Regions from separate parts of the Paenibacillus sp. FSL H7-0357 genome, predicted to be linked through region 1. Evidence: riboswitches for the same ligand, from Rfam matches in the RefSeq annotation. Region 1 holds a riboswitch; each other region holds the start of a gene.
The links. A riboswitch is a leader RNA that binds a small molecule or an ion and turns the genes downstream of it on or off. The one in region 1 is predicted to bind cyclic di-AMP.

Region 1 (10,372 bases):
TGACCGCAATAAGATTATTTTTTATTTCACTGCCGAGGGCCGCGTCGATTTCCGCGAATTGGTCAAGGACCTGGCAAGTATTTTCCGTACCCGGATCGAGCTGCGGCAGATTGGTGTGCGTGATGAGGCTAAGATGCTGGGTGGTCTGGGGCCTTGCGGACGAGTATTGTGCTGCTCCTCCTGGCTTGGAGATTTCGAGCCGGTGTCGATCAAGATGGCTAAGGATCAGAACCTTTCGCTTAATCCGACAAAGATCTCGGGTTTGTGCGGACGGCTGATGTGTTGCCTGAAGTTTGAGCATGATAATTATGAAAGTACGAAGGAAGAAATGCCGGCGGTAGGCAAGATTGTCGTAACCTCACTCGGTGACGGCAAGGTGGTAGGAATTAATGCCGGAACCCGCACGGTTCATGTACAGCTGTTTGAAGTGGGCAAAGTTAAGGAACTTCCAATGGATGATGTTGTCGTCAAGTAAACCATATAAGGTTACTTTCGGGGTGGAAACTTGGAGAAGATAAATATATTTGCACACATGCAGGAGATGGAAGCGCAGATGGAAAGCATGCGCGCAAGTCTCGGAGATTGGAAACAGACGGTTAAGGAACTGATGGAAACCAATCAAAGGCTTAGTCTGGAGAATGAACAGCTCCGCAAAATATTGAAGAGGGACGCACCTTTGGACCCTGCCGTTGATACTGCGGAGGCGGAAGCTCTTTTGGCCGCCAGAGAGGGAACAGAAGAGGTAGTTGGGGAAGGTTATGACAATCTGGCCCGGCTGTATCATGAAGGCTTTCACATCTGCAATGTCTATTTCGGCCATTTGCGCACAGAAGGTGATTGTCTGTTCTGTCTTTCTTTTCTTAATAAATGAGGATATCCAGCCGTAGGAGATTTACGCCTACGGTTTTTTTTGAATTTAAGGGCGCAAACTGATGAAAGCGGGCATAGGTTCAGGAAAAACTAAGCGTATGCTTCCGAAGCGAGTTTTGTTTCGCAGGATTTCATTGAAGTGTATGCTCAACAAAACTTTTAGGAGATTACAATGACGAATTTTTCTAACGAAATACCTGTTCCTTTACTGCCAACGGAGCGGGTGGATGATTTATTGACTCATGATCTGCGGATTATTCAGAGTGATGAAGTGTTCAGCTTCTCGATGGATGCCGTACTGCTGGCCCGGTTTGCGGGTATGCCGCCACGCGGCAGAGTACTTGATCTTTGTACTGGCAATGGAGTTATTCCGATACTGCTCACTACACGAACCAAAGCTTCTATAGAAGGTATTGAAATTCAGCCGCGTTTGGCGGATATGGCCCGCCGTAGTGTAGCCTTAAACGGCCTGCAGGAGCGGATCAAGATACATGAAGGGGATTTGCGTGAACTGCATAATGAGGCTGGATACGGTGTATACGATGCGATTACCGTTAATCCGCCGTACATGCCGCTTAACGGAAGCGACCTCAAGCTGAATACACATCAGGCGATGGCCCGCCATGAGCTTGGCTGCACGCTGGAAGAGGTGATTCAGGCATGCGTAAGACTGGTCCGCACCGGAGGCAAGGTAAGTATGGTACACAAGCCACAGCGTCTGGTGGATATTATCAGCCTGATGAGACAAAACAGACTGGAGCCGAAGCTGATTCGTTTCGTGCATCCAAGAGCGCATTTGGAAGCCAATATGGTATTGATTGAAGCTGCACGCGATGGAAAGCCTGAGGTGCGTTTACAACCGCCGCTGATCGTATATAATGAGGACAATCAATACTGTCCGGAAATTATGGATATTTATTATGGAAACAAAGAGGGTAAATGATGACTATAACGTGCCAAAGCAGCTTTCAAAATAACAATGATGGAATTAAACCGCCAGGATGCGGTTGTCTTTATCTGGTCGCTACGCCAATCGGCAATCTGGAGGATATGACTTACCGTGCGGTCCGCACTTTAAAAGAATGTGATATTATTGCCGCCGAGGATACAAGACAGACACGTAAGTTACTGAGCCATTTTGAAATTACGCCTTCCATGCTGTTCAGCTATCATGAGCATAATAAGGCTGCCAGTGGACCGGAACTGATCCGCTATATAATAGAAGGTAAAAATTTGGCGCTTGTCAGCGACGCCGGTCTGCCGGCGATTTCCGACCCTGGAGCAGATCTTGTAGCACTGGCCGTCAGCCACCATATTCCGGTCATTCCGATCCCCGGAGCTAACGCGGCTTTGTCAGCTTTGATCGCCTCCGGCTTGCCGACCACAAGCTTTACCTTTGTCGGGTTCCTGCCCAGGGAGCGTAAGGATATCCGTAGTGTATTATCCGCTGTTCGTTCTGTGCAGGGGACTTTGCTGTTCTATGAATCTCCGCACCGGGTAGCCAAAACCTTGGTTCATCTGCAGGAGGCGTTCGGCAACCGCCGGGTAGTGCTGGCCCGTGAACTGACAAAACGTTATGAGGAGTTTCTGCGCGGAACGATTGAGGAATGTTCTGCTTGGCTGGCCGAACATCCGCCGCTTGGCGAATATGTAATCGTGGTTGAAGGGGAAAGCAAAGAAGAGGCTGAGATTGCTGAATCCTCCTGGTGGCGTGAGCTCAGCATTGAGCTGCATGTCGCTCACTATGAAAACGCAGGAATGGCACGGAAGGAAGCTATGAAAAAAGCCGCCGCAGACCGTGGCTTGGCCAAACGCGATATTTACAATGCATTGTTGGACAGGGAGTAAAGGGCATTTATCTTCGTAAAGCGATTTCCGTAGGGAGAGCAGGCAAAAGCAGAAAAAGCAGCTCACCAGCCAGCAACCAGTAACCGCTAAAGTCACTGGCCCGTGCCACCGTAAAGCGATTCCCGGAGGGAGAGCGGGCAAAAGCAGAAAAAGCTACTCACCAGCCAGTAACCGGCAACCGCTAAAGTCACTGGCCCGTGCCACCGTAAAGCGATTCCCGCAGGGAGAGCGGGCAAAAGCAAAAAAAGCAGCTCACCAGCCAGCAACCAGCAAGCGCTAAAGTCACTGGCCCGCACCACCGTGAAGCGATTCCCGTAGGGAGAGCGGGCAAAAGCAAAAAAAGCAGCTCATCAGCCAGCAACCAGTAACCGCTAAAGTCACTGGCCCGTGCTACCGTAAAGCGATTCCCGTAGGGAGAGCGGGCAAAAGCAGAAAAAGCTACTCACCAGCCAGCAGCCAGCAAGCGCTAAAGTCACTGGGCCCGCACCACCGTGAAGCGATTCCCGCAGGGAGAGCGGGCAAAAGCAAAAAAAGCAGCTCATCAGCCAGCAACCAGCAAGCGCTAAAGTCACTGGCCCGTGCCACCGTAAAGCGATTCCCGCAGGGAGAGCGGCTTTATCGCCCAAACGGTGCATGGGAGCGCCTTCGCGCAGCCGCCATAGGCGCACGGCCTATGGCGAAATCCCTCGCATGGCAAGGCCCTGAGGGCGTGCCCGAAAGAGGGCCGGTCCACCGTCACAGTTACTCCTTTACGCGCGGCCACAAATTAGACAAGCTTCCGGGTGTCCAGAGGGCCGGGGCCCTTGGGGCCCTCCCTGTAGGGAGGGTTTGGGAGGGTAAAAAAGCATAAAAAATACCTCCCGCATCAACGGGAGGCCAAGGAGATATAAAAAGGTTAGAATTAACAATTTGATTAGTTCCTATTATAACCTATTTGTTCTAGTTTGTCACAGGGGTAGGGATAGCAGAAATGCATTCATGACAAACAATTTTTCCTTTGAAATAGGTTACATTCTCAGCATTGCCGCAGAAAATGCAAGCTGGCTCGTATTTTTTAAGCATGATCCGCTCACCGTCCACGTAAATTTCGAGCGCATCTTTTTCTCCAATGCCCAGTGTACGGCGCAATTCGATCGGAATAACAACCCGTCCAAGCTCATCTACTTTTCTTACAATTCCTGTTGATTTCATCATTACAATCGTTGCTCCTCTCAATGTTCAAAAGCGTCATTATTCGACATTGTTCACCGTTTTATGATATTTATAATACCAACCATTCCCAAAACAGTCAACCTTTTTTGAGGCTAATTTTAAGGAATTTTTAAATAAAACTTTTATATCGCCTACATTACACATAAATTCATACAAATGCAGATAAAATTAAATTGTCGATTTGTAAAACGTTAAAATGACACAATTCGACAAAGTGCGACATAATTCATTATTATACTACCTATTACCTCTTATTTCTAATTATATTATTCGAAGGAGTTGAACACATGAAGCAACCGCTGACAGAAGAGAAGGTTTTCAAAGATCCGGTTCATAACTATATTCACGTGCAGGACACAATTATCTGGCGATTGATCAACACTAAGGAATTTCAGCGTCTGCGGCGTATCCGTCAGCTTGGCACCTCCTATCTAACCTTTCATGGTGCAGAGCATAGCCGATTTTCACATTCCCTTGGTGTCTACGAAATTACACGCCGTATCATTTCGCAGTTCGAGCGAAGCGGGTATAAGGATTGGATGCCGGACGAGAGCCTGCTCACTCTATGTGCAGCGCTGCTGCATGATTTGGGGCATGGCCCGTTCTCCCATTCTATAGAAGAAGCCTTTGAAATGAACCATGAAGACTGGACCTGCCGGATCATTCTGGAGGACACGGAGATCACCGCAATTCTGCGGGATGTGGCAGAGGATTTTCCCGGCAAGGTAGCTTCGGTAATCTCCAAAACTTATGAGCATGAAATTGTAGTCAACTTGGTTTCCGGCCCTCTGGATGCTGACCGCATGGATTATCTGCTCCGCGATGCATACTATACGGGAGTAAACTATGGGACGATCGATATTGACAGGATCCTAAGAATGCTGCGCCCATACCATGGAAGGGTAGTGGTTAAGGAATCAGGGATGCACGCCATCGAGGATTACTTAATGTCGCGCTATCAAATGTACTGGCAGGTATATTTTCACCCGGTCACACGCAGTTCCGAAATCATTTTGCGGCAAATTTTCCGCAGAGCCAAAGAGCTGTACCAGAGCGGTTATGAATTCCGGTTCATGATTGATCCTTTAGGTGATTTGTTCCGCGGAGAGGTTACGGTGGAACAATATCTGCTGCTGGACGAAGCTATGATCCAGACCGCCTTCATGCAGTGGACTTTGGAGAAGGATGAATTGTTAAGCGACTTGTGCAGCCGGTTTATTCATCGTAAACTGTATAAATATGTAGAGATGGAGAACCTTGATTCCGAGACGATTGACGAAATACGCCGCAGCTTTGCCGTGGCAGGGCTAGATGCCGATTATGATCTGGAAATTGATTTTCCGACAGATTTGCCCTATGATGTGTTTCGTCCGGGACAAGGCTTTGACAGCAAGCAAATTCTGCTGCTTGACCGCCATGACAAACTGAGGGAGATCTCTGAAGTTTCAGATATCGTACGCTCCATCAGCGGAATTCACCGCGGCCGTTATCACCTGTATTTTCCACAGGATAAGCTGCAGAAAGCCCTTCCATTTCTGCCTTCTTCTATCGCAGAAATCTTTGCAAAGTAATCCAAAAATACTTGGAATTCATCATAGAAATTATGACAGAAAAGGGGATGTAACATGCAATTGTTCGACACGCACACCCATCTGGATGCTCCACAATTCGACGAGGACCGCGAAAAGGTAATCGCCAATGCGCTCGAGGCAGGAGTTACCAAAATGATTAATATTGGCTTTAACAGGGAAACAATCCCAACAACCATGAAGCTTGCTGAAACCTATGATTATATCTATGCAGCCGTCGGCTGGCATCCGCAGGATGCCATAGACATGAGGGACGGGGATCTCGAGTGGATTGCCTCACTGTGCAGTCATAAAAAAGTAGTTGCCATCGGAGAAATTGGGTTGGATTACTACTGGGATACCTCTCCTAAAGAGGTACAGCATGAAGTGTTCCGCAAACAAATCGGACTGGCCCGTGAACTGAAAATGCCGATTTGCATTCATAACCGTGATGCTCATGAAGATGTGGTGCGGATTCTTCGTGAAGAGAAGGCTGATGAAATAGGCGGAGTGATGCACTCCTTCTCCGGCAGCTGGGAAATAGCCAAAATGTGCCTGGATTTAGGCTTTCACCTATCCTTCGGCGGCCCGATTACATTCAAGAACGCCAGAGTGCCAAAAGAGGTGCTGGCCCAGACTCCGCTGGACCGATTGCTGATTGAAACGGACTCGCCTTATTTGACACCGCACCCTTTCCGGGGCAAGCGAAATGAGAGCGCACATGTGAGATTAGTAGCAGAGGCTGCCGCGGAAATAAAAGGGATTGATTTACAGGAATTGGCGGAAATTACGTATGCGAACGCACTGGAACGATTTGGGATTGTCTGAAATCGGGAGTAAAAGCGGTGAAAAATGAAGTATAGCCGATATATTAAACTTTTTTAATTTAAAAACGGCTGAATATTACAATATTTTAATCATTTTTTTGCGTAAACGTGGTTGAATCGTCCTTTACAACATGCATCAAAACAGGATATCATCTTTTCAGTGCAGTGAGCTGTTGTTACTGTGACAGTCACTGAATCATGGATCGTCTCGCTGAGTCTCCGTATGGAGAACGGGGGAACCAATAATGCCTGCCGCATGTCCGTACATAGAGTACAACACAGAAATGCCGCAGAATTTATTTGATTTCTTCACGTGGTCTTTGGGGTGAATTTGAGGGCAACCGCCGTGAGCGGGTGACCTAAGATAGGGCGTCTCTCTTATGCCCGAACCCGACAGCTAACCCCGTAAGCGCAAGTAAGAGAGGAAACCTCGTGCATAAACATTCCCGCGTATTCTGACATCCGGAGAAGCCACGAAAGAGTCCTCTGTGAACTCTTTTTTGGGCTTTTTTTGTTTTGAATAATGCGAATGTTCCCAGCATACTGTTATATAACAGGTATCTGGAGTAATTATGCCGGGCAGGCGATCCATGAGCAGGAAACGCTGAAGCAATGCGGGCGTATCCTGTTGCAATCTCAAACCTAGTTTCGTCAGCAATCATACAGTCACCTTGATATACAACTTGACGACGGGGCTATGTAAGGAGGATGGAGAGAGTGGGCGTATTCCAACCAGAAGTATCCCATGATTCGCAATCATCCAGCAGGTCTTTCGCATTACGGTGGAAGCAAGTGAATCCTCGCTTACTTTCGCTTGCAGGTGCGGTATCAATCGTTATCGCGCTGCTCATTCTGCTGTACGTACACGGTCAGAGCAAGAAAGAGATATTTTTAGTTATAGACGGGAAAGCACAGACGCTGGAAACGCGCGAAGCGCTGCTCAGTGATGTGCTGGCTAAGGAACAAATTTCGCTGCAGCCGCATGATGAATTATCTATTGGCCTTAGTGATGAGATACAGGACGGCGACCGTGTCGTGATCAATCGTGCGCAGAAGTTTAGTCTCACTGCGGATGGAGCAACAAAAACGCTGTACACCACCGAAGACACTATCGGTGACGCCATTAGCAAACTGGGTTTAAGCCTGGAGAGCAGTGACAAGATATACCCTTCGCTTGACACCACAGTATCGGCCGGCATGGAAATTAAAATTGTCCGCATCAACAAGCAGATTGTGGAGCGGAAGCAAAATTTGCCATTCCAGGTCATTAAGACCTCAGATCCTTCCCTGACCAAGGGGACCGTAAAAGTGGCACAGTTAGGCGCACCAGGCGTCATGGTCCAGCATATCGAGAAGGTCTACCAAGATGGAGAACTGGTCTCTATGCGCATGATTGGCAAGGAAGTACAGACGGTTACCAAACATAAAATTGTTTATGTTGGTACGAAGCCCCTGCCAAAGCCCGTTGTAGCTGCTGTGACAACTTCCAAAAAAAGTACGGCATCCAAAACAACCAAAGTTTCCGCAAAAAGCAGTAACGTCGTGCACAAGGCAGGCGTAGATTTCCAATACAAGAAGATGATCAAAAATGTGTCGATGACAGCCTATTCTTCAGAAGAACCAGGCATTGGGACCCGCACGGCTTCTGGCACACGTGTAACAGAAGGCCGGACAATAGCTGTGGACCCGAATGTAATTCCTATCGGCTGGTGGGTGTACATTGAGGGATTAGGGTTTCGCCGAGCAGAGGATACCGGCGGTGCCATCAAAGGCAACAAGTTAGATGTTTATTACGATTCACTGAGCCATGCCCGTAATTTCGGCCGCAAGTCCCGGACTATTTATGTGATCGGTCCAGTGAAGCCGGAGCTGAATTAACGTGGTCCGCTTTTGCAAATTAATGGTTTATAAGCTATAGTGAGTGTAGCACTGACAGAACGGGCTACCGCTCATCACTTATACATTCTTTAGCCAAAAAGAAGGGGAGCGAATCCTCTTCTTTTTGTGTTTTACAGGAAGGAGCAACGTGTATGATTAAGGAATTAATTGTGGTGGAAGGCAAGAGTGATACGGTTGCCGTCAAGCGGGCGGTGGAGGCCGATACGATAGAGACTGGCGGTTCAGCGGTAGACCGCAAGGTTATCGCCAAGATAGCGCTGGCAATGGAACGCAGAGGCGTGATCATCCTTACGGATCCCGATCATGCCGGCGAACGCATCCGCAAGATTGTTTCCTCCAAGGTGCCAGGCTGCAAGCATGCATTCATCCCGGAGAAGGATGCTACACGCAAAGGGGATATCGGTGTTGAGAATGCATCACCGGAAGCGATCCGTCATGCGCTGCAGCATGTACATACCTCCTTTGAAGGAGCCCCTGCCCTAATTGGGCTGGAGGATCTTATGGCGGCGGGCATGCTGGTGCATTCGCGAGCGGCTGAGCGCAGGATGGCGCTGGGCAACCTGCTTGGCATCGGGTATTGTAACGGCAAACAGCTATACAAGCGGCTGGCTATGTTTGGCATCACGCGGGAAGAATTCTCCGGAGCTCTCGCACAAATTGATCAGGGAGGCATTACTTCATGAGTGGCAATAACAAGATCTCATCGCCAGTACGGACCAAAGAAATTATTCAGCGCTACGGTTTTTCGTTCAAAAAAAGTCTGGGACAGAACTTTCTGATCGACCAGAATATCCTTGATAAAATAGTGGACGCAGCAGAATTAACTGACTCTGCGGGCGCCCTGGAGATTGGCCCGGGTATCGGAGCGCTTACTGAACGGCTGGCCATGGCTGCGGGTGCGGTGACTGCTGTAGAGATCGACCGCAGACTGATTCCGATTCTGCGGGATGTATTGTCTCCGTACCCGCATGTCAAAATCCGCAATGATGATGTGCTGAAGGTAAACCTGCAGGAACTGTTCACAGAGGATTTTGCAACCGTCGACAAAGTAAGTGTGGTTGCCAACCTGCCGTATTATGTGACAACCCCCATACTGATGAAACTGCTGGAGGAGAAACTTCCGCTGGATAATATCGTGGTAATGATCCAGAAGGAGGTTGCTGAGCGTATGGCGGCTTCTCCGGGCGGCAAAGAATATGGAAGCCTCAGCATAGCCGTGCAGTACTACAGTGAGCCTGAGCTGGTCTGTATTGTGCCGCGTACGGTCTTCATCCCGCAGCCGAATGTGGAATCTGCTGTAATCCGGCTGAAGGTCAGAGAACGTCCTCCAGTTGATGTGGCTGATGAGAAGCATTTCTTTGAAGTGGTCCAGGCTTCCTTCACCCAGCGGCGCAAGACAATAGCGAACAATCTCAAGGCCCGCTTCTTCCCGGGAGAAGGCCGTGAGCGCCTGGAGGCGCTGCTGGCTGAGGCTGGCATAGAACCAACCCGCCGCGGGGAGACGCTGAGTATTGCGGAGTACGCCCGGCTTAGCGCTGTGCTGCTGGCGGCAGGAATCGCCTAGAGTATGCAGCGTGAAACATCGCGCTTTATCTTTTGAAAATGCGGCTGTTTAAGAACCAACCATGACCTTTGCCCATACGATGGGGGTAGAGGTGGTGTTGTCATGAATTTAGGAGACTTGGTCGTTCGCAAATCTTATGGTGGAGATGTAACTTTCCGGGTGGAGAACATCGTGCAGAGTGGAGCCGTAATCAAAGGCACAGAATTCCGCCTGTTGGCGGATGCTCCCCTGGACGACTTGGTTCAAGTGCCGCCTACCCGTATTACAGAACGGGGACAGCAGGCACAGATCAAAGCGAAGGAATCATTGACAAGGTTGCGTAAGGACCGTCAGGAACAGAGCCAGCGCAGCGGAGAGACTGTTGCGGGAGGCTGGCCGCAATCCCCCAAGGAGGCGGCTTATTTCGAGGTGCCGGGCAAAGTGCTGCATTTGGACGGCGATGCGCTTTATTTGAACAAAAGTCTTAGCTTGTATGAACAGCTGCGGATTCCCGCAGAAGGACATCATGTTCATGAGTCCAAAATGGCAGAGACGTTATACCGGCTTCTGCCCCGTGTGCGTCCGGATATCGTAGTTATTACTGG
Region 2 (10,372 bases), 550 kb from region 1:
ATCAATGGTTATCGGAACCCGGCTGAAGGTTTCATCCCAGTTCCCTTTCACCTTTCTCCATACGGCAGGATGCTGAATATGCAGGATTTTGCCGAATCCGGCGGCATCGGCATGCAGCTTTTGCTGCATTGTCTCCACAGAGGCTCCGGCCATTTCCTTTACCTTATCCTGCAGCACCAGTTCATCCTGCTTCATATAAGCAGCGTCCAGCTTTTGTCCTCCATGAGCGAAAGTCTCAGCATATCTGCCTGTAGACTCGATTTTCACGGCAAAAGAGATGTTACCTTCCTCGACCTTAGCCTTGATTTTGCTGCCCATGGACTTAACCTCATAAGTAATCAGCCTGCCGCTGCCATCCTCAGTGGTCTTAAGCACTCCGCCTTTCCCTTTTCCCGTAAGCCAGACCACACCTTCCAGCTCCTCCTCGTTTAAGAAGCCTTGCAGCTTGCCCGTCTCCCCCTTGATCACACCGGCTCCGGCAAATTTCATCTCATTCTTCGCAGCAATGACATTCTGCAACATAAAGGTGGTTTTCCCGTGCAGGGGTCCTGCGGCCTTGGCGATAGACACTGGCTCCCAGATTCGCAGGTTCCGGTCCCGGTTGCCAAATATCCCCTCCAGCACAAACGCCGGTGTCTGGCCCGGAAGCACGTTGTTCAGCACATCACTGGCCTTTCCCTTGCTGACGAGAATCAGCACACTGGGGCGGATATCATTATCCCGGCTGAAAAAATCGATCAGCTCTGAAAGCTTGGTAGAACGTGCCAGCTGCTCGCCGATTACGATGACCTTCAGATGATGTCCAATGGGAGGATTGTTTGTACGCAGCGACAGTTCACGGATCGCTTCGAAGATGGAGTCTCCGGTTTCAGTCATATTATAGAAATTTCTGGAGGATGCGCCTTCTTTTTTGGAACCCACTGAACCTTGGGGTACGATAAATTGGTAGGTGCAGGACATTCGTTTATTCTTCGGGTACCCCCCGCCCCTCTGCTCAAAATCCTCTTCGATTGGTGTTTCATCCGCTACGTCGAGTGCCACGGCCACTTCCATATTTAAGTTCTCAATGGGCGTGCTGCTCCAGCAGCCGGATAACCCTATGCTTTGAATTAGAAGCACGGCAAGCAGTACGATTCGCTTCATGATCCGGCTCTCCTGAAATGAGCAATAATTAGCAGCGGCAGCGGCAGCAATCCGAACAGCAGAATGGCCCAATTACCAAGGCTGGTGCCGAATGCGAACAAGCCATTGATATTCGGAGGAGTTTCCGTAATAAAATAAACAAGCGGAAGCAAGGCGAATAGACAATGGTCGAGCTTTTTGTTGAAGATTTGCGATATTCCGAGCGCCGCTCCATAGAAGGAAATGCAGAAGGTACAAAAAATTTGCATAATCCAGATGACCAGGAGCAAGGATTCGAAACGTTCAAACAGCAGGTTCACCTCAAAGCTGCGTATCAGATCGATGAAGGGCCATGTCCGGGTGACTACACCCTCTACAGAAAATGCCCCTATCGTCATGACAACAGCAACCACATAAAAGATCATAGAAATCAATGTCCCTACGACAAGCACCCGCCCTGCTTTTTTGGGTTTTTCCATAAAAGCTACAAGGAACAGCAGCGCTTCACCTGCCGTATACGTCAGCGCTGTCGGCCTAGTGCCTCTCCATACCGGACCCAGCCCTTCCCCGAGCACAGGGCGGAGATTGTCTATATCAAATATTTTCAGGCTAAGCAGACAAACCCCGAAAAAAATCGCCCCGGCCATGGGGGCAATCAGTCTGCACATCCGGGACAGCGCATTAATTCCCCCTCTGCATAAATAAATCGCAATCCACATGAATACAGAGGCAACCGCCCAGTTGGGCGTTCCCTCCAGCAGAAAGAATCCGGTCACCTCCTGCATCGAACGCAGCTCATATCCGGAAATACATAGAAAATACGCGGCGATGACCACTCCCAGAATCGCTGCAAGCGGCTTGCCGATAATGCTCCTGCTGTATTGATAGAAGGTCTTGCCCGGAAACCGCTGGCTAAGCAGGACAATTACCGTGCCGGCCACCATGGACAGCAGGGCGCTCACAATAAGTGATATCCATACATCAGGAGTGCCGGCAGCCTGTACAGTTGTCCGGGGAAGGGTGAATACGCCTGCTACGAGGATGTAATTGACCATAATAATGGTCGCTTGGCTCGTCGTGATGCTATCCTGTACTTTCGCATTCATGGTTCTCACCTCGATCTCCTGAGTTGTGGTTTATTTTTTACGTATTGGATCCTTGGGCTGCAGCAATGCCGGACGGCGCTTCATCAATTGCAGGGGGATGCGGATAATAAAATCGCGCAGGTCGCTCATCCTGTAGGGAGTAACCATGCTTAAATAGGGAACCCCGAAGCTCTTCAGTTTAATCAAATGGCTGCTGAGCAGGAGGAAAAACATAACGACACCGTAAAGCCCGAATACAGCAGCGAAAAACATCGCCAGGAAACGGAGAAAGCGCAAGGTAATCCCCGCACTGTACATGGGAATCGAGAAAGAGGAGATCGCTGTAACCGCAACGACAATGACCAGAATCGGACTGACAATCCCCGCCTCTACCGCTGCCTGGCCGATAATCAGACCCCCGACAATGCCCATGGCCGGTCCAATGGGTTTGGGCAGGCGCAGGCCGGCCTCACGCAATATTTCGATAGAGATTTCCATAATCAGCGCTTCAATCAGTGTAGCAAAGGGGACGCCCTGCCTGGAGCTGATGATTGAAATCGCCAGTTTGGTAGGAATCAGCCCGGGATGAAACGAGAGAAAAGAAATGTAGAGCGCCGGAGCAAACAACGAGACCGATGCGGCAAAAAAACGCAGGAGCCGCAGCAGTGTACCCGAAAACCAGCGGTCATAATAATCCTCCGGTGACTGCAGCAGCATTCCGAAGGTAGTCGGCATTATCAGCGCAAACGGCGTGCCGTCCAGAAGAATGGCCGCTCTTCCCTCCAGCAGCGCCGCCATGACCCGGTCCGGGCGTTCTGTGTTCTGGATCTGCTGAAAGGGGCTGAGGTAGTTGTCTTCCATGAGTTGTTCCAAATATCCTGATTCCTGGACATCATCTATATTGATCGTCTTGATTCTCCGGGTGATTTCCTTAATCAGCTCATCGTTGGCGACGCCCTTGAGATAGGTCAGCACCAGTTCCTTCTCAATTCGCTCTCCCACGGTAAAAGAAATCATGGCCAGCTCCGTGCTCTGCCCGTGTCTTCGCAGCATCGCCGTGTTATCACTGAGCGTTTCATTGAAACCCAGCCGCGGACCGCGCAGAAGCGCCTCCGATATCGGCTCCTCCACACTTCTTGTGTTGCCTTTCGGGGTACCTAGTACAAAAACCTCCGACATTCCGTCAATTAACAATACCGCAGAGCCGAACAATACCTTTTGCAGCGAGAGTCTCAGCTGGTCGGTATATTCAATTTCCGAGACCTGTACTACCTGATGCACGATAATTCCTTTCAATATCTCTGCTGGCGGGGCTGTACTCATGCCTTCAAAGGGCCGCACCGTGTTCATCAAGGGCATCAGGATGTTCTGGTCCATGCCTTCCTTGTCTGTAAGTCCATCCACAAAAAACAGCGCCGCCTTGATTCCCAGGCTTCCAATGCGCAGCTCTCTGACATTGACGTCTGACATATCGGTACTTATCTCCCTGAAGGACTGAACATCATGTTGGAACTCTCCGGTATAGGTCAGGGAAGGAGTGGCCTGTCCAGCGTTGTTTTGAACAGGGGGTGCGGGTGCGGCGGATTTTTTATTCTGCACAGCGACGCTGGTTTGATCCGCCTCCCCCGTATCTTCGGAGCTTGGAACACCCCCGCCTTTTTTGCCTTCAGCCCGCATTCCCCGGGTGCTCGCCTTGCCCTCTTTCATTCGGAGCCAGATCATTAGGCGGGTTAAGACAACCGGAACGACGAAGATGACAAAACCTTGAAACAGCACCTTCCAGCCGGGCACTAGATCCCATAGCATCTTCCACATTCCATGCGTCCCCCTTTTTATTCGTAACCCTATTTTGACCGAAGCTGGAACATTCATACATCAAAAAAACAGCTGCACGCTCCTCTTGGGGAACGTGCAGCTGTTATGATGTGCGAAAACGATTCAAAGATAGGAGTTACAACAGACCCGCTGCCCACATTCCGCCTTGGCGGATCATTTGGCGGAACGGCTCTACCGAGAAGGAAGGCAAATGATGCCCCGGCATCAGATAAACTACACGGCCAAGTCCGAACTCATGGCACCAGGCTGCCTGACGCATGGCCCCTTCATGAAGGTACTCTGCCAGCACAGTCGTCTCAAAATAAGGATGCATTTCAAAGTAGTACGGCTCGTCCTCGATGACGAACTCGCTGATCCCCTGCATAATGGGATGCCCGTGTGCCGGTATTTTCATATGCAGGGAGGTGTATTCCGGGTGATGGGTGAAATGCGCGCCCAGCATGGCGCCCAGCTCCTGATTCCGCTGCAGGGAGATTCCGTTATGTATAACGAGCAGACCTCCGCCCCCCGCTACATAAGACAGCAAAGCGGCACTTTGCTCCGGGGCTATTTTCTGATCGGAAAATTCGGTATAAGCGATAACCAGCTTCAATCCCTCGAGGTTGTCTTTGTTCAGGAGACTGTAATCTTCAGAAGCCTCCACCTGCAGATCAGGTGACAGAATGCGCTTAATCTCATGATCCACACCGGCAAAAGGATGGTATTTCACCTCACTGTAGCTGCCAAGTGCAAGTGCTTTCCATTCAGACATGTTCTTCCCGCCTCTCTTCCTGCTTCTCTTAGTGTATAGTTACCAGGGCCACGCATTGCCGTCCAGGTCGAGATAAGCCGGCTCCTCACCCATATACTTCTTGTGCTCCTGCACGATATTCATAATCTTACGCGCCGACTCTTCAGGAGGAATAGGTGCCTCCAGAGCCTTCTCACCATTCATATAGGACTGCAGCCAGCCGGGGTGAAAGACCATAACCTGCCCGCCCATCACCTTCAAATGGTTGTGCATCAGGGAGGACTGCATATTAAGCGCTGCTTTGGACATACAGTATCCGTACATATTAATCCGTTTGTTCCGGCCAATGCTTCCGGCTTCTGAGGAGATATTAACAATCAATTTCTGCTTGCTCTGCATTAACAGGCCCATCAATTCATTACTGACCCTCAAAGAACCAAGCGTGTTTACATTATAAATGTGAGCCATGGCTTCATCGTCCATATCAACAAGCATCGTGGCATCATCAGCTCTATGAATAATACCGGCATTATTGATAATCATATCAACATGAGCGGTACTGCCCGAAATGCTGCGTGCCGCTTGCTTGACACTCTCACGGTCGCCGATATCCAGCGGGATCAGAGTTAATCGGTCCGGGTACTGCTTTTTCAGTGCGTCCAGCGATTCCGACTCCTTCATATACTGACCGGCAAATACGGAATATTTGTTCTCTAGAAGCCAGCTTGCCAGAAAAAAACCTAAACCACGGTCAGCACCGGTAACAAAAGCAACCCTTTTCATGATTATGGACACACCCTTTACGATTCTTCAGAATACACGCGGCATCTCTCTCACATTAGCATGGCAGTCACGTTTTTTCAACGTCCTTCATGGGACTGTAATTCCGCTGAAAGAGGTGCTCTAACTTCCTTTTGATTTAATTTTGAACTATGTTACAATCGTAGTTACAAGTACTTATAGGAAGGTGAGATACCGATGTCTATCCAACAACTTCATACTCTGGAAGAACTGCAGCAATATGTTGCTCAACCAGGTAAAAAACTGCTTTTCAAGCATAGCACTACCTGCCCGATCAGCGCCAAGGCCAACGAGGAATTCACAGCCTATACGCAAGGCTCCGAGACTCCAGCTGCCATTGTCCATGTGATTGAAGACCGTCCGCTGTCCAATCAGATTGCCGAAGATTTCGGGATCAAGCATGAATCTCCGCAGATCTTCCTGCTCGAAGACGGCGAAGTGCGCTGGAACACCTCCCATTGGAAAATCACCCGGGACGCCATCAAGGCAGCTGTGAGCCAATGAGCCAGCCGGTTATTGTCTATTCCACCACAGGATGCAGCGACTGTAATCAAGTGAAACAGTGGCTGACCGAGCAAGATGTTAGCTTCGAGGTGCGTGATGTTATGACAAGTACAGTGTATCAGGAAGAAGTCGAGAAGCTGGGCTTCATGGGTGTGCCTGTTACTGTGTACGAAGGCCGCGCAGTCAAAGGCTTCAACGTTTCCGAACTTAAGGAGCTTATTGGAGCAACTGCTGAATAATTCATAGCGTGAGGCATATAAATATTTATATTTTGAAAAAGGCATCTCCTTGGACCTCTGTCCAGGGGATGCCTTTTATTTGCCATTTTATATGGCCTTATCCTGGATTCGTTGAGACATCCGCCAGAAAAGAGACATTTCCGCTGTGGGAATAGATGACGGAATCCGCTCCAAGTCCTTTATAGACCAGTCTGGGATTCATCGAAGTCGTAATTACGTATATTGGTTTTGTCGTCCAGGTCCGGCACATCTGGATATACCGGCAGCATAAGGTCACACTGCTCTCGAACAGAAATACTCTGCCTACCGGAAAAGAGGGGCGGAACCATGTATTCTGATGATGTGTATCCACCACAAGATTGACCTCGATTCCCAGCTCCTCCAGACGCCGCTTCTCCGCCGCATTGTTGGCGATTCCTGCGATCTTGTAGCCTCTGAACTTTAAGATTTTGATAAAATGCTCCCCCGCTTTAGTCGGAGCGTTAATGAGTACATATTCTTCCGAATTCGCCATATCTTCCTCTCCTCCGGCCTAGGACTTCCATTCATTTCTCGTACGAACACAGCAAAAAACCACAAAGGAATTCCCTCTGTGGTCCAATTAGCGGTCACATTGTGCTCATCCTCTCTAATACGCTTACGAGGTTAGCTGTCGGATTCGGGCAGTGAGAGTCGCCCTACCTGTATCCATGCGAGCATTCTCTCGCACTTTCACAGGATTCACCCCATAACCGGCTCCGACTCTCACATCGGCTGCCGATTGTTGGTTCCCCCGCTTTCCATAACGGAAATTAAGCGGACTGCGTATTCGATTGTGTAGTAAACAGAAGTAATCATACTCTGGCGGTCACGGCCTTGTAAACCGCCAAACCTGCCAAAATAATGCATTTAGTAAACCCAATCCAGATCAGGTAGCGCTTACTTAAGCCTCAATCTCATCATTCCTCTTATTTACTCGGCTTATCAACGATTTGCGAAAAAGCATTCAGCGTTGTGATTTTATTCACCCAATGTTGAGTAAATTGCCTTTTGTGCTCTGATCACCCTAATTCAAAAGCAGTCGTATGCACGAGATAAAAAGCCGAAAACCGTTGATAAACACCCTTTTAGCGCATCTTACCGTTTCCTTTGCCAGAATTCCCTGAAAATCGGCTCAGAAGAATGTTTTTTCCTTTTTACAAAGCTCATGCGAAAAGAGTATGATTCGGTTTGAATCCAATGCATGAAATGCAATATGAACGCTGAATTCCCGCAGTGCGGGAAACGGGGGAACCATCAGGCCCGCAGGGCCTTTCCTGGAAGATAAGAATCTTTCTTGGGGTGAATCCGAAGGAGACTGTGGTCTCATTAGGTAGGGCGACTCTCACCGTCCGAATCCGACAGCTAACCCCGTAAGCGACTAGAGAGAACCTTGATCCGCCACGTTTTTGCGCCAGGTGTATTTAAGCCTGTACCAAAACCGCAGCAGAGGTCCTCCTCTGCTGCGGTTTTTTGTGCTGAGGCTGCAGCTTATAAATGGGTAGGAGGGAAAACGAAATGAACCAGCGCAGGCTGTTACGTATAGAAGTGTTTGTATTCGATGCCCCCTGGCCATTCCATCATGCCACGGAGTCATCCGGCAAATGCCGGTATGGTGTGCTGAAGCTTACGTGCAAGGCTGGGTGCAGCTGGGGAGCGGGGATACTGTCTGCGGAAGGCGATCATTTTGACGTCATTAAATGGAGCACCTTTCTGAGAAGTATACGCAATCACAGGCTGGAAGAAGCCATAGAAATTGTACAGCAGCTAGGTGCGCAGTGGGAGCCGGGTCAGCAAGAAATCGTGCAAACGGCCCTGCTGGATTTAAAAGCCAAGCTGCAAGGCAAGGTCGTCACGTCACATCTGCAAATGGTTCCCTATTCCCGTACAGCTGGGGCCGGCGGTACGCCCCCCTTCAGACGGATGTACTATAAACCTTCAAGTTCCCTGCTGCATAAAGGCAGCTGGCAGGAACCGGACATAGCCGAGCTAATGGACAGATCCATCGCTTATTTCTCCATCTTATAATTTCTTATTCAGAAAGGAACGTGAAGACATGCCAGACCCATTATCCCCGGGATGGACAGCTGCCAGCGGGTTTGCGGAATATGTCCAAAAGAACACCGGAAATATTTATGCACTCACCAGTCTGCTGCTGGGAGAGGGTGCCGTTGCTGAAAAGACTGCGATGAAGACCTTCACTGAGCTTTATACCCGGTACCTTCATGATGATTTCATCCCGCAGCCTTTCTCTCTGGATGCGTACCGGGAGTGCATTCAGCAATGCTCCCGGGCTGCAGAGGAGTGCAGCCTCTTTGTTTCCAATGGATTAGCCTGGGAGGATCAGATTGTGCAGGTGTTATGGTACGGCATGCTGCTGCCCCTGCCGGCAATCAGCACCATTCTTGAGCAAAGCGTGCCAGTGCTGAAAACCCGGCTGAGACATGTGCGCGAGCAAATGTGCCGGTTGGAAACGTTGCGGCCTGAAGCAAACTTGTTTGTTGTATAGCTGCGTATGGAATATAGCAACTTGTCAAAGCGCATGAAAAAGCCGCAGCATAGTGCTGCGGCCTTTTCTATTTATACTCAGCTCTTGCCCTTGCCGCCTTTGGCGAATCTCCAGGCCGCTGTACAGCAGCCCAGCAAGCCCACTCCGAGCATTAACGTCTGCAGCACACCCAGCAGGGTAGAGCCCTCTGGCTTAAGCATGCTGCTGAGCAGAATCAGCAGAATTGAAGCTGCGAGGATCGCGGGGATTTGATTGTTTTTTTTCAAGATTACCACTCCTTATTAAATAACATACACCATAAACCTTCACTGATCCAGTTTGGCTCTGAACTCCCGGGGAGCCGCAAAAAAGCCGCGGTTTCCGAACCGCGGCTTCCTCAGTAAAACCTATGATCACTTCTTAGTTTGCGCGTTTAGAATGTCTGCCAAAGATGATTAATGACGCAATCATACCGGCAATGCCCATTCCTGTCAAAAGCCCTTGAATGAAATCAAGCACTCCTCAAAAGGTATATATTGATGATTCCAATTAAATTTTGTAGGCCTTCATCGCTTTTCTGATCTCCTTGATGCTTGGGCGTTTGCCGTACATCAGCACTCCCGTGCGGTAGATCTTGGCGGCCAGCCAGCCGAACAGTAAGGTAGTTGCCAGTAAGATGAGAAGCGAGACCAGAATCTCCCAGGTCGCTACCTCGCCAACACCAATACGCAGCAGCATGCTGAGCGGAGAAGTGAATGGAACAAAGCTTGCTACCTTAACGAGCAGGGTATCCGGGACAGAGATGCTGAACATCGGAAGATATAAATTGACGAAGCCCAGCATAAGAATCGGCATGATCGCCTGGCCCAGGTCCTCGGTACGGCTGACAATGGAACCTACAGCTGCGTACATCAAGGCGTACAGGAAGTAGCCCAGAATATAGAGTACCAGTCCGTATAGAAGGATACTGATGTCCAGCTGCCCCAGATCAAGATCAAAATCGGTCAGGATACTGGCATTATGCGGAAGCATAAGGTTGGCAGCTACGCCTGCGGAGATAATCGCAATTTGCAGGATGCCGACCAGGAAGATGCCAATCACTTTGCCGAACATTTGCGTCAGTGGTGCAGCGCTTGTAATCAGGATCTCCATGATACGGGAGCTTTTCTCCGAAGTGATTTCGGCCGAGATCATATTGCCTGTCATCATAATCGACATAAAGAACAGCATAAGCAGGGCATATACAATCACATAGTTGATAATTGGCGGTGATTCCTCTGCCGTACCTTCATTTCCGGCTCCTTCCGAGCTGATCTGCTGGGTACCGATAGATACCGGGGTGTACATCGCAGCCACCTGTTCCGCAGTCAGCTTATCGCCTACAATCAGCTGAGTATTGGCTTGCTGCAGTGCATTCTGCAGATAGCTTTGCACATCCGAATCAATCTCACCGTTCTTGCTGTAGTAGGTAACCGCGGGAATGCCTTCACCGCTCTGTGCACCCAATGTGATATAGCCCTCGATGTTTTCCTCGTCCAGACCTTTCTTG
Region 3 (10,372 bases), 3.5 Mb from region 1:
GGGTATTTATTACTCCGATTTTACCTGGTATTACAGATATAGATTCAATGATTAGCGCAATAGATCAAGACATTCCTGTATTTTTAGATAAGGTTAGATTAAAACGAAACACTAGACCAGCACTAAGGTTGGAACGTTTCATCGGCAATCATTACCCTCATTTAATTAAGACTTACAAAGACATAATCTATAATAATACGGATGTTTACTATGAAGATATCAAAGAAAAGTGGGGTAAAACTGAGAGAGTAAAGTTTGTATTCGAGTCAAGTAATTCAACCGACTAAGGGGAGTCTTTATGAGAACGATTGGTTATGTACTAATAATACTTTTTAATATATTCCTTTTATCTGCTTGTAATAGTAGCAATGTTAATTCCAGTGACCATCCTTCTTCCAAATCCGATGTGGTAGCAAACCACACCAATGAGCCACTTTCAGAAGAAGTGAAAGTAGAAGAAAAACCATCGAAGGATATTATTACATTAATACCATCTGGATGGAGAGTACTAATTCAAGATGATGAACCTGTTACAACAGAAGGTGATTTAAATAAAGATGGAGTTACGGATGTTGCAATGATAATTGAGCAACTACAACCTAATACAGAAGAGGCTCCTGAACGGTCCTTACTAATAGCGTTTGGAACAAATGATTCCTACTTGTTATCAATAATTGCAGACAAAGTCATTTTAAAATCGGATGAAGGAGGCGTTTGGGGAGACCCTTTTGAATCTCTTTCAATTGATAGAGGATCTGTTGTCGTTAGTGATTATGGAGGCAGTAACTGGAGATGGTACAACAAATATAGATTTAGATTTCAAGATAATGAATGGTATTTGATCGGGGCGACGATGGGAGAGTACTTTTCTGGAAATGCAACTCAAGAAGAAGCAGATGAACAAGATTATAACTTACTAACTGGAGATTATATTATCAAGAAAACAAATGAAGATGGGAAGATGACGACGGAGCGGGGAAATAGAGGGAAGCGACAATTAATAAAACTCAAAGATTTCAATATTGAGAACATGTAAATGATAGAATAGATGAATTGATTATCGCCAAGCTTTTTGGCGGAAGGGAGGATTCGCGTTGAGTGGATTATTCGAAATATCTAATCTGTCCAAATACCATTGGGACACTGGAAATCATGCATCTAGATATCTGTTCTCACACATCTCTGCTCAACTCCCGGAGCCGGACCGGATTGCCCTCATAGGTGCTTCAGGCCAAGGGAAAAGCACGCTGCTGCGGATTCTGGCGCTGCTGGACTCTCCCGATGAAGGCGATTTGATCGTGGAAGGTGTCTCGTTCAAGGATATAAATCCCCGGCAATGGCGCATGGCAGTAACTTATGTAGCGCAGCAAGCGGTAATGCTGCCAGGCAGTGTGGAGGACAATTTACGGCTGGTCAGCCGGCTGCACGGTACTCCTTATGATTCAATTCTTGCCGCACAGCTCATAGAGCAGCTCGGTCTCGATTATCTGGATCTCGGGAAGAAAGCGGCAGACTGCTCAGGCGGAGAGAAGCAGCGGATATCGCTGATCCGTTCATTGCTGCTCCGTCCCCGGATACTGTTGCTGGATGAAATCACAGCTTCACTGGATATGAACAGTTCACAGAAGGTTGAAGCGCTGCTGCTAAATTGGCATCAGAAGGAAGGAACCTCCTTCGTATGGGTAACGCATGATCTGGAACAGGCCCGCAGAATTAGCAGCAGAACATGGATTTTGAGCCAAGGTAGCCTGCAGGATCATAGCAGTGATTGCTTATTTAAGGAACCGGTAGCGGAACTGGCCCGGAAATATATCCAGAGTACTGAAGGGGGAGAGCACTCATGAGCTTGACCGCGCTTAGCTTTACACTGCTGTTTGTCATCGGAACGATGCTGATCTCCATCTGGCAGAAGCTTGGGTTGGAAAAGGACATAGCCATAGGCACGATCCGTTCTGCCGTTCAGCTGCTGGCGGTAGGCTATGTGCTGCAGTTTATTTTTCAGGCGGAGCATATGGCCTTTGTCATTTTAATCATTTTTTTTATGATTGGTGTTGCTTCATTTAATGCCGCCAAGCGAGGCAAAGGGCTGCCGGGGCTGGTATGGAGGATTGCGGTGGCAATTTCCGCCTCGGAGCTGATGATGATGGGAATACTGCTCGGATTGCATATTATCGATGCTACACCGCAATATATTATTCCGATCAGTGGAATGACAATCGGAAGTGCTATGGTCGTCTCCGGCCTATTCATTAACCAGTTTAAGCATGAGGTTCAACAGAATAAAGGGGAAATCGAAACACTGCTGTCCCTGGGTGCAACCGCTCAGCAGGCTATGCAGACCGTCAGAGCCAGGGCTGTGAAATTCAGTATGATTCCTACGATTGACGGCATGAAGACTGTGGGGCTTGTACAACTGCCCGGGATGATGACCGGGATGATTATTGCTGGGGCCAATCCGGTCATAGCCGTGCGTTATCAGATACTCATCGTCTTCTCGTTCACGTCATCCGCTGCCATTACAAGCATACTGCTTAGCGTACTTATTTACCGGCTGTTCTTCACTGCCGGCCTACGTCTGCAGCTGCCGGGAGCCGGCAAATATTAGCTCATGAGCTTAGCAGATATTCACCTTAGAAGGTTGGGAACATCTCTACTCAAGAATCCCGGTATCTACAATTTTAACTTCCACTTTAGGGTGGAATTGCACTTTACGATAATCCTCAGACCAATTTTTCTCCTTCCAGACATTGTGATGATAAGCAATAAGCTTTCTCCCCACACCAAAGATATCACAGTTAGCCTTTTGGACTTCTTCCACAACCGATTCGGCTTCCTTTGTGAGAATGTCCGAAAGCGCTTGATTTATTTTTTGAAGATCTTTCTCTTTTAGCGAATGCTCTCCGGGAAACTCTTCTACGATGGCTTGAAGTTTCAACTCCAAGTTGACATCAACACTTTCGTCAGCAGATACCGATACCTTGAATTTACGTTTCACTTTTTTTAAACCTACATTAATGGTAATGTACTCCTGTATATTATCCGGATATCCCAGAACAATTTTCTTTGTGAATCGCGCATTTTTCCCCTTTTGCCCCTTCAGCAGGACTAGTAATATTGACTGATCCGGGTTCAGCATCCCACTATAATACTGATCATTAAAAAGGGCCAATCCTTTCGTTATAATCTCATTGCCTTCTATAGCTATATAGGGAAGTGCAAAGTCCTGCCCAGGATCCTTCAGGAACCGGAACACGGTATCTAACGTTTCTTTTGGGAATACACTCATTTCCTCAAGACTTTCAATCTTTTGGGTAATGAAATCGCCAATTTTTAATTCCCCAACCATTTTTTGTTCAAGAATGTCGGAGGCATTTCCTTCCGCAATAATTACCCTAACGTTGGATGTCGGGTTGGTTGGATCCCTGAAGTTCACATCCAATTTAGAGTAAAGGCCTTGCTCTACCACTGACTTTCCGAGTAATTGAAAACCATTTTTCAGAAATCTTATGTTTCCCCTCACTCGATTACGCATCTCATTGCTGGCACTACGTAGGTTATGTCCATAACTCGTATGAATTTCGTTCGTAGTGGATTTTTGCTCAATATCAGGTGGGATGATTAATTCCACAGTTTCTTTTATCTTTCCATTTTCAGTTAGATCAAACCCCACACTGTAGGCCAGATGCAAGTCTTTCAAATATTCCCGGTCCCAGCATCCTGTCAGGCTGAGGGGGAAAAGAATAATCAGCACCGACAGTGCAACCGTTCCTAATTTCACGCGCCATCTCATGCAAGGCCACTTCCTTTTCTCTTTATAAATAGAGAAATGATTAACATTAGCAGCGGGAATCCAGCAATAAAGAGATAGGCGGCATTTGTAGAGGCTGTATCCAGTAGATGAATGCCAACAGAAGTTACTGGCGCAAGCGCGATCATAAATGTAATGATTTTCACAAACGGAGTAAATTTCCGATGGCTTTTCCGTCTAAATAAAGCACTGAGCCCAATGGACGCTGCATAGCAATAGCTTACGATAGAACATACAAGGGTTATGGTCCAGATCGGCAAAAACAAGATATCTGCACGGTCTACAATGAAAAAGCTTAGAGATTTCATTAAGTAAATGACCGGTTCGGGAATCATTTTGATTTGCTCGGAGTTAAAGAACATCAGACAGGTAGAGACCACAAAGAAATAGAACAGGGTCACAAACAAGTTAGAGAGACTGACCGTTATCAATTTTTGTTTATCTGTACCTTCAGACAGCGGGTAGATGATCAGCATTAATTCGAAACCATACATAGATATGGTTGTTTCCTTTGCTCCTTTCACGATATTCCAGAAGCCTTTTTCCAATAGCGGTAACATATTTTCCAGATGGGCTTGAGTTAACCCATAGATGATAAATAAAAATAGAGGAATAAAAAGCACGGAAGCCAGCGTATAAAATCTTGCCAACACTGTCAGCTTTTCTCTTGCGAGGTAGAGAGTCATGATAGAAAAAAGAGCTAGTACAGCCCATCTTGGCGTAGTTTGCAGCATCCATCTCCGGAGCACCTCAACGGTACTAAGCATAATATTGGAGCCAAGCAGAATAAAGTAACCAATATACAGAATAGTCAATAGACTGCCAATAATCGGGCCTGCAAGTTTCATGCAAATACCGAATAGGTTAAGTCCGGGGAATTTCTTCAGCAGGACCCAAAGAAGAATGATGACAAGTTGGGTAATAACCCCTGCAACTAAAACAGAAAGCCCACCTCCACCTTTGGCAGTTTCGTTAAGTTTGTTAGGAAGAGACAGAATACCAACACCGATTTGGGCTTGAATAATAAAAAGGAAGAGTTGTCCCCTTGTGATCATTTTTTCTTTTTGAGCCACCGTATCAACTCCTGTAAGTACTGTGTAAATTAATGATCATTTATCCGTTTTTGGGTTGCTTGAACTCTTTCGGATAGACCAAATTGGAAAGCGTACGAAGGTATCTTTCAAGCCTTGAAATTTCAACGGACTTAAGGGTCTCAGGTAGGGTTGCCCAAATGATTCTAGCTTGCACAAATGTATGAAAATGAGTGTTAACCCAAATGATATCCCAATATATCCGAATAATGAGGCAGCAATCATCAATGGAAACCGCATAAACCGGATAGCAGAGCTCATTTCGTTGGAAGGGATAAGAAAAGATGCAATGGCAGTCAACGCTACAACAATGATCATCGAATAAGAAACCAATCCCGCCTTAACAATTGCATCCCCGATGACCAACCCCCCAACAATCCCAATAGTTTGACCTACACGGCTGGGCAGACGAAGTCCTGCTTCCCGCAGCAGTTCGAATATAAGTTCAAGCAGCATCGCTTCAATCAGCGGAGGAAAAGGGACCCGGGTCAATAAACCTTGAATCGAAAAAAACAATTGCAAGGGAAGGACATTGGAGTGGAAAGAAACGGTGGCAATGTAGAGCGCTGGCAACTGAAATGCTGTTACAAAGCCGATCAGACGGATAAACCGGACAAGAGAAGCGATCATCCATCGATTGTTATAGTCATCCGGTGTCTGATAAAAGCTGAAGAAGCTCGCCGGCAAAATCAGAGCTGTGGGGTCCCCATCCAGCAGTATGGCGACATATCCGTCCAGCAAATAAGCTGAGGTATGATCCGGACGCTCCGTATTGATTAGTTGCGGAAATATGGAGAAGGAGTTATCCTCCGTTAATTCCTGAATAAAGCCAGTGGAGATTATCCAATCGAGCGAAATTTTCTTTATTCTTGATTCTACAATCTTTATCAATTCAGGGTTGGCGATATTCTCCATATAGACTAAGCCTACCTGTTTGGGGGCGAATTTCCCAAGTGTGAAGTAGCGGACAATAAGGTTTGGGGAGGCTATTTGTTTGCGAATCAGGTATAAGTTAACCTTCATCTGTTCAATAAAACCGTTATGAGGTCCCCGAATAACCCCTTCATTCTCAGGTTCGCTAATGCTTCGTTCGTATTTGGCAGGAGTGTTGAGGACATAGAATTCAGACATTTCTTCTAAAAAATAAACACAGCTTCCTTCAAGAAGTCCCTGAATACCTTGGTTTAGTTCTGTTTCCAAACTGAAACTAAGTGTTGTGAAAAGCTTAGAGAGGTCTTTGTCCTGATTACGGCTAAAAGGAACAATCACGTTCCGTTCAATCAATTCCGTATCAGTGAGAGACTCCAGATAAAAGACCATTCCTTCCTTTCCCTGAAAGGATAAGTTTCTTTTTTTGAGGTCACTTGTATAGAATAGTGCGGCTTCGATATAATCGGAGTTTTGATCTACAGAAGGAAATGAGGTCTGAGTTTGGTTAGTCATTATAAGGCGCTCAACTTTCGATTAGTTTTGCTTTTAACGTTCCCGGATGATTTGCAGAATATTCCTGACGGGAGCTTTAACGTGTGATACAGAAGAGTACGGCGGATGATGTTGAGCAGCAGAGGTTTCTGTTTTGTTTTCCTAGGGACATGAAGTAGAGCAAAAATGAGCAAATCATCGATCGCGTAAGAGTAAAACCAAAGAATGCGCATTCATTCGTGAAGTGATGGCATTTTGGGCTTCTTTTGCCATCCGCAGCGTTTTACATTAAATGGTCACAGGCGTAAGATTCAAATCAACAACCGAATGAAATATAACTGTTCTCAAATGGCTGAATTCCGATAATGGGAACGGGGGAACCAATGGTGAATGCGGCTTTTGCTCAGATAGCTGCCGCTCACTTGGGGTGAATCCTTGCTGCGTGCTGAACAGCCGCTTCTTACAAGGTAGGGCAATCTCGCTGCCCGAATCCGTCAGCTAACCCCGTAAGCCTCGAAGAGAGAGGATGAGCGCCATGATCGATTAACCGACCACGGAGAGCCCTGATGCTTCTGTGGTCTTTTTGCTGCGCATGCAGAAAGGAAAGTTGATCTGTATAAGAGTTTAATAATCTTATAACAACGTAAATCAGAGTCATTAGGCAACTATCTAAAATGCTTTAAAGGGGGGATTGTTATCGTTACTGTATTTATCGTGTGCTTCTGGGTTGGATTGCTGCTTCTCCTCAGCGGCGGATTTCATGGGCATGGCCTGGCGGGTCATCTGCATATGGGAGGTGGCGATGCTGGTGGTCCGGGCTTTGTGCCCATACTCCCTCTGATGGTGTTTGTCACGGTCTGGGGCGGCAGTGGTTATGTGCTTACCCGGTTCAGCGGAATGAATATGCTAGCAGTGGTGCTGATCTGCACCGTGCTTGCCTTGCTGCTGGGCTGTCTGATATATGCGGTGCTGGCCCGGGTGATGACTCGGTATGACAGTAGCATGAATAAAATGGATTATGAGCAGGCGGGACAACTTGGGTACATCAGTATTTCTGCAGTGGATGGAGCAGTGGGAGAGATGGAATATGTGCTGCATGGAACGATGCGTTCCATTGGAGTGCGGGCAGAAACCGGCCAGCAGCTCGCCAAGGGCGACAGGGTGATTATTTTGAAGGTGGATAAAGGAATGGCGGTAGTCACCCTCTTCGAGAGGGAAAACGAACAATTATAAATAACGGGGAGTGTCGAACCGAATGGTTATTCTTTATTTAATCTCGGCAATTGTTGTTGTTATCCTGCTGGCTTTGTTCAGTATCGTGAACGCTTATAAAAAGGTTCCGCCCAATCAGGCGATGATTGTATTCGGCCTCGGCGGAAAAAGAGTGGTTCAGGGCGGCGGGACGTTCGTCATTCCCGGCTTCCAGAACAATAAGACCATCTCCATGATGCTGATGAGCTTCGATGTCATCCCGGCGCAGGCGATGTTCTCCCGGCAGGGCATCAAGCTCAACCTGGAGGCGGTAGCCCAGATTAAGATAAAAAGCGATCCTACCGCTATTCTGACTGCCAGTGAGCAGTTTATCGACAGGCCGGAAGAAGACCGCGAGACGATTATCCTGCATTCGGTGGAAGGCCATTTGCGCGGCTTGATCGGACAATTAACGGTGGAATCCATTCTAAAGACACCTGACGAAATCAACAGCAAGATGCGGGAGACCTGCTCGGAAGACCTCGATAAGATGGGGCTTGAGGTGGTCAGCTTCACCATTAAGAAAATTACTGACGACAAAGGGTATATCGACAATATGGGGGTTCCGGAAATTGAGCGCATCCGCCGTGATGCCAGCATCGCCAAGGCGGAAGCAGAACGCGACATTCAGATCAAGCAAGCCGAGGCGGAGAAAGAATCCGCCATTGCCAAAGCCAATGCGCATCAGGCCACCATTGAAGCGGGAACCGCCGCCCGCGCCAAGGAATCTCTGTTCGAGAAGGATTTGAACATTAAGCAGGCGGACTTTAAGCTGGAGACTGAAGTGAAGAAAGCACAGGCGGATCTTGCGTACGAATTGCAGCAGAACAAAATCAAGCAGTCGCTGGTTACCGAACAGGTCAAGATCACGCAGATGGAAGCGGAGGCCAACCGGACCGTCCGGGAAATCGAAGTTGAGCTGAGACAGAGGGAGCTGGAGGCAACGGTGATCAAGCCTGCTGAGGCGGAGAACCAGGCTACGATCATGAGAGCGGAAGCAGCTAAGCAGCGGAAAATTCTTGAGGCGGAAGCAGAGGCGGCCACAATGACCAAACGGGGGCTGGCAACAGCGGAAGCAGAACTGGCGAAGGGAAAAGCCAACGCGGAAATTGTTCAGCTGGCCGGAGCAGCGGAAGCGGGGGCACTGGAGAAGAAAGCTGAAGCGTACAAACAGTTCACGCAAGCCGCCCTTATAGTGAAATTCTTGAAGGTTCTGCCAGAGCTGGCTGACAAAATCGCTTCCCCGCTGGCCAAGGTCGATAAGATTACAGTGATTTCCCAGGATGGAGCTTCATCCGGCGTAAACAAAATCACCGGCGATATCGCCAAAATCATGGCCCAGGTTCCTGAATTGACACAGACGCTTACCGGTATGAACGTGACAGAGGCTCTCAGCGGGCTGCTCGGCCGGGATAAAGAGCAATAATTCTATACAAGCTGGGATATTGAATTCCTTGCATAAGCAACGCTCTATTATGGAAAACTTCTGTAGTGCGAATAAACAGCATGATTCCATGTTTGGAGACTTATTTTGATTTCCTAGGAGGTTAAGATTATGACAAATCAGGATCCGCAGGAGCTGCTTAAGCGAAAACACGAAATGGATGAGCAAAAACGACAGTTCACAAATTTTTCCCGAAGTGTTTGCGGCCATGGTGAGTTAGAAGCAGGGCAGGAATTCAGTACTGACCGGGTGCCTGACGATCAGAACCGTATGAAATCTGTTGAGAACAGACGTGATTGATACTAAGAAAGCTATAAAAATAAGCCGATCCTTTTCTGGATCGGCTTAAAAAATGATTATTACGTTCTACCCCTGAAAGGAGGGCGGAACTATCATCCGGGACTCGTTACTTCTCCCAAAGCTCAATCAGTCGGCCTTCAGGATCTTCAATCCAAACAAACTTTCCAAAATCACTAATCTCTTTGTTCTTTGCAAGAGGTACACCAATATGTTCAAGATGCTTAATAGTCTCGTTTAGATTATATACTTGAAAATTTAACATCACTTGTTGTTCTATTGGAAAATAATTGTCATTATCGGTAAAGAAAGAAAAGATAGTCTCATTTCCTACTTGGGGTTTTATCACAGTACCATTCCAATTTTCTATTTCAATCTTCAGCACTTCACTGTACCATTTTTTTACAACTTCAAGATTCTTAGTTCTCCAAAATATTCCTCCGAAACCTTTTATCATCGTCTCTAACTCCTGTCTGTCATCAAATTTTTAGCTATCCGATTACATTAGATATTCGATATTTAAATTAGAGTTCCTTTTTCAACTATACTGCCCGTTTAGCTTGATGAAGAGTCGACAGACAAATAATTTATTATCTCAATCAAGAATATAATCCTTTGAGAACCCGCGCCCCACGCGGTTTTTTTTGTTTTAAGGGACCAAGGGTATAGATTCAACTATAAATATAAAGCGGTATTATCAGAACAACCGCTATTGACAAACCACTACTTTGTGTTACTATATAGTGGTAGTAAGTAACACTGAATACCAGTCATACAGAATAGCAAGGGGTGATTGTGCTGGAAAATCTGACGGAAATGCTCAAAGGCGTGCTTGAGGGCTGTGTCCTTGAAATAATAAGCCGCAAAGAAACCTATGGCTACGAAATCACGCGGCGGCTAAACGCCCTCGGCTTCACAGATGTTGTGGAGGGAACGGTGTACACCATCCTGATCCGGCTTGAAAAAAGCAAGCTGGTGGATACCACCAAAAAGCCCTCCGACATGGGTCCTCCGCGAAAGTTTTTTGCGCTCAACGATGCGGGACGTGAGGAGCTGCGG

Region 2: it holds a riboswitch for cyclic di-AMP, as region 1 does, so the genes downstream of both, H70357_RS02585 (hypothetical protein) here and H70357_RS00140 (resuscitation-promoting factor) in region 1, are expected to answer to the same signal.
Region 3: it holds a riboswitch for cyclic di-AMP, as region 1 does, so the genes downstream of both, H70357_RS18180 (NfeD family membrane protein) here and H70357_RS00140 (resuscitation-promoting factor) in region 1, are expected to answer to the same signal.

What each region holds. Positions count from the first base shown of each region.
Region 1 covers NZ_CP009241.1:23,556-33,927, forward strand. Annotated here, with positions in the region: gene H70357_RS00105 (PSP1 domain-containing protein) at 1-475, shown strand, start outside; gene H70357_RS00110 (initiation-control protein YabA) at 506-871, shown strand; gene H70357_RS00115 (tRNA1(Val) (adenine(37)-N6)-methyltransferase) at 1,043-1,813, shown strand; gene rsmI (16S rRNA (cytidine(1402)-2'-O)-methyltransferase) at 1,813-2,718, shown strand; gene H70357_RS00125 (AbrB/MazE/SpoVT family DNA-binding domain-containing protein) at 3,658-3,912, opposite strand; gene H70357_RS00130 (HD domain-containing protein) at 4,218-5,501, shown strand; gene H70357_RS00135 (TatD family hydrolase) at 5,556-6,326, shown strand; cyclic di-AMP (ydaO/yuaA leader) riboswitch at 6,525-6,752, shown strand; gene H70357_RS00140 (resuscitation-promoting factor) at 7,043-8,203, shown strand; gene rnmV (ribonuclease M5) at 8,356-8,907, shown strand; gene rsmA (16S rRNA (adenine(1518)-N(6)/adenine(1519)-N(6))-dimethyltransferase RsmA) at 8,904-9,788, shown strand; gene yabG (sporulation peptidase YabG) at 9,891-10,372, shown strand, end outside.
Region 2 covers NZ_CP009241.1:576,453-586,824, reverse strand. Annotated here, with positions in the region: gene H70357_RS02620 (Ger(x)C family spore germination protein) at 1-1,143, opposite strand, end outside; gene H70357_RS02615 (spore germination protein) at 1,140-2,228, opposite strand; gene H70357_RS02610 (spore germination protein) at 2,259-4,022, opposite strand; gene H70357_RS02605 (ThuA domain-containing protein) at 4,159-4,794, opposite strand; gene H70357_RS02600 (SDR family NAD(P)-dependent oxidoreductase) at 4,834-5,556, opposite strand; gene ytxJ (bacillithiol system redox-active protein YtxJ) at 5,752-6,078, shown strand; gene H70357_RS02590 (glutaredoxin family protein) at 6,075-6,317, shown strand; gene H70357_RS02585 (hypothetical protein) at 6,415-6,831, opposite strand; cyclic di-AMP (ydaO/yuaA leader) riboswitch at 6,937-7,125, opposite strand; cyclic di-AMP (ydaO/yuaA leader) riboswitch at 7,547-7,729, shown strand; gene H70357_RS02580 (hypothetical protein) at 7,854-8,363, shown strand; gene H70357_RS02575 (hypothetical protein) at 8,392-8,844, shown strand; gene H70357_RS02570 (hypothetical protein) at 8,922-9,110, opposite strand; gene H70357_RS02565 (ABC transporter permease) at 9,373-10,372, opposite strand, start outside.
Region 3 covers NZ_CP009241.1:4,181,518-4,191,889, forward strand. Annotated here, with positions in the region: gene H70357_RS18145 (SPL family radical SAM protein) at 1-287, shown strand, start outside; gene H70357_RS34400 (hypothetical protein) at 299-1,036, shown strand; gene H70357_RS18155 (ABC transporter ATP-binding protein) at 1,095-1,844, shown strand; gene H70357_RS18160 (ABC transporter permease) at 1,841-2,605, shown strand; gene H70357_RS18165 (Ger(x)C family spore germination protein) at 2,651-3,790, opposite strand; gene H70357_RS18170 (GerAB/ArcD/ProY family transporter) at 3,787-4,881, opposite strand; gene H70357_RS18175 (spore germination protein) at 4,918-6,342, opposite strand; cyclic di-AMP (ydaO/yuaA leader) riboswitch at 6,662-6,849, shown strand; gene H70357_RS18180 (NfeD family membrane protein) at 7,144-7,554, shown strand; gene H70357_RS18185 (flotillin family protein) at 7,577-8,998, shown strand; gene H70357_RS18190 (hypothetical protein) at 9,128-9,316, shown strand; gene H70357_RS18195 (VOC family protein) at 9,423-9,770, opposite strand; gene H70357_RS18200 (PadR family transcriptional regulator) at 10,130-10,372, shown strand, end outside.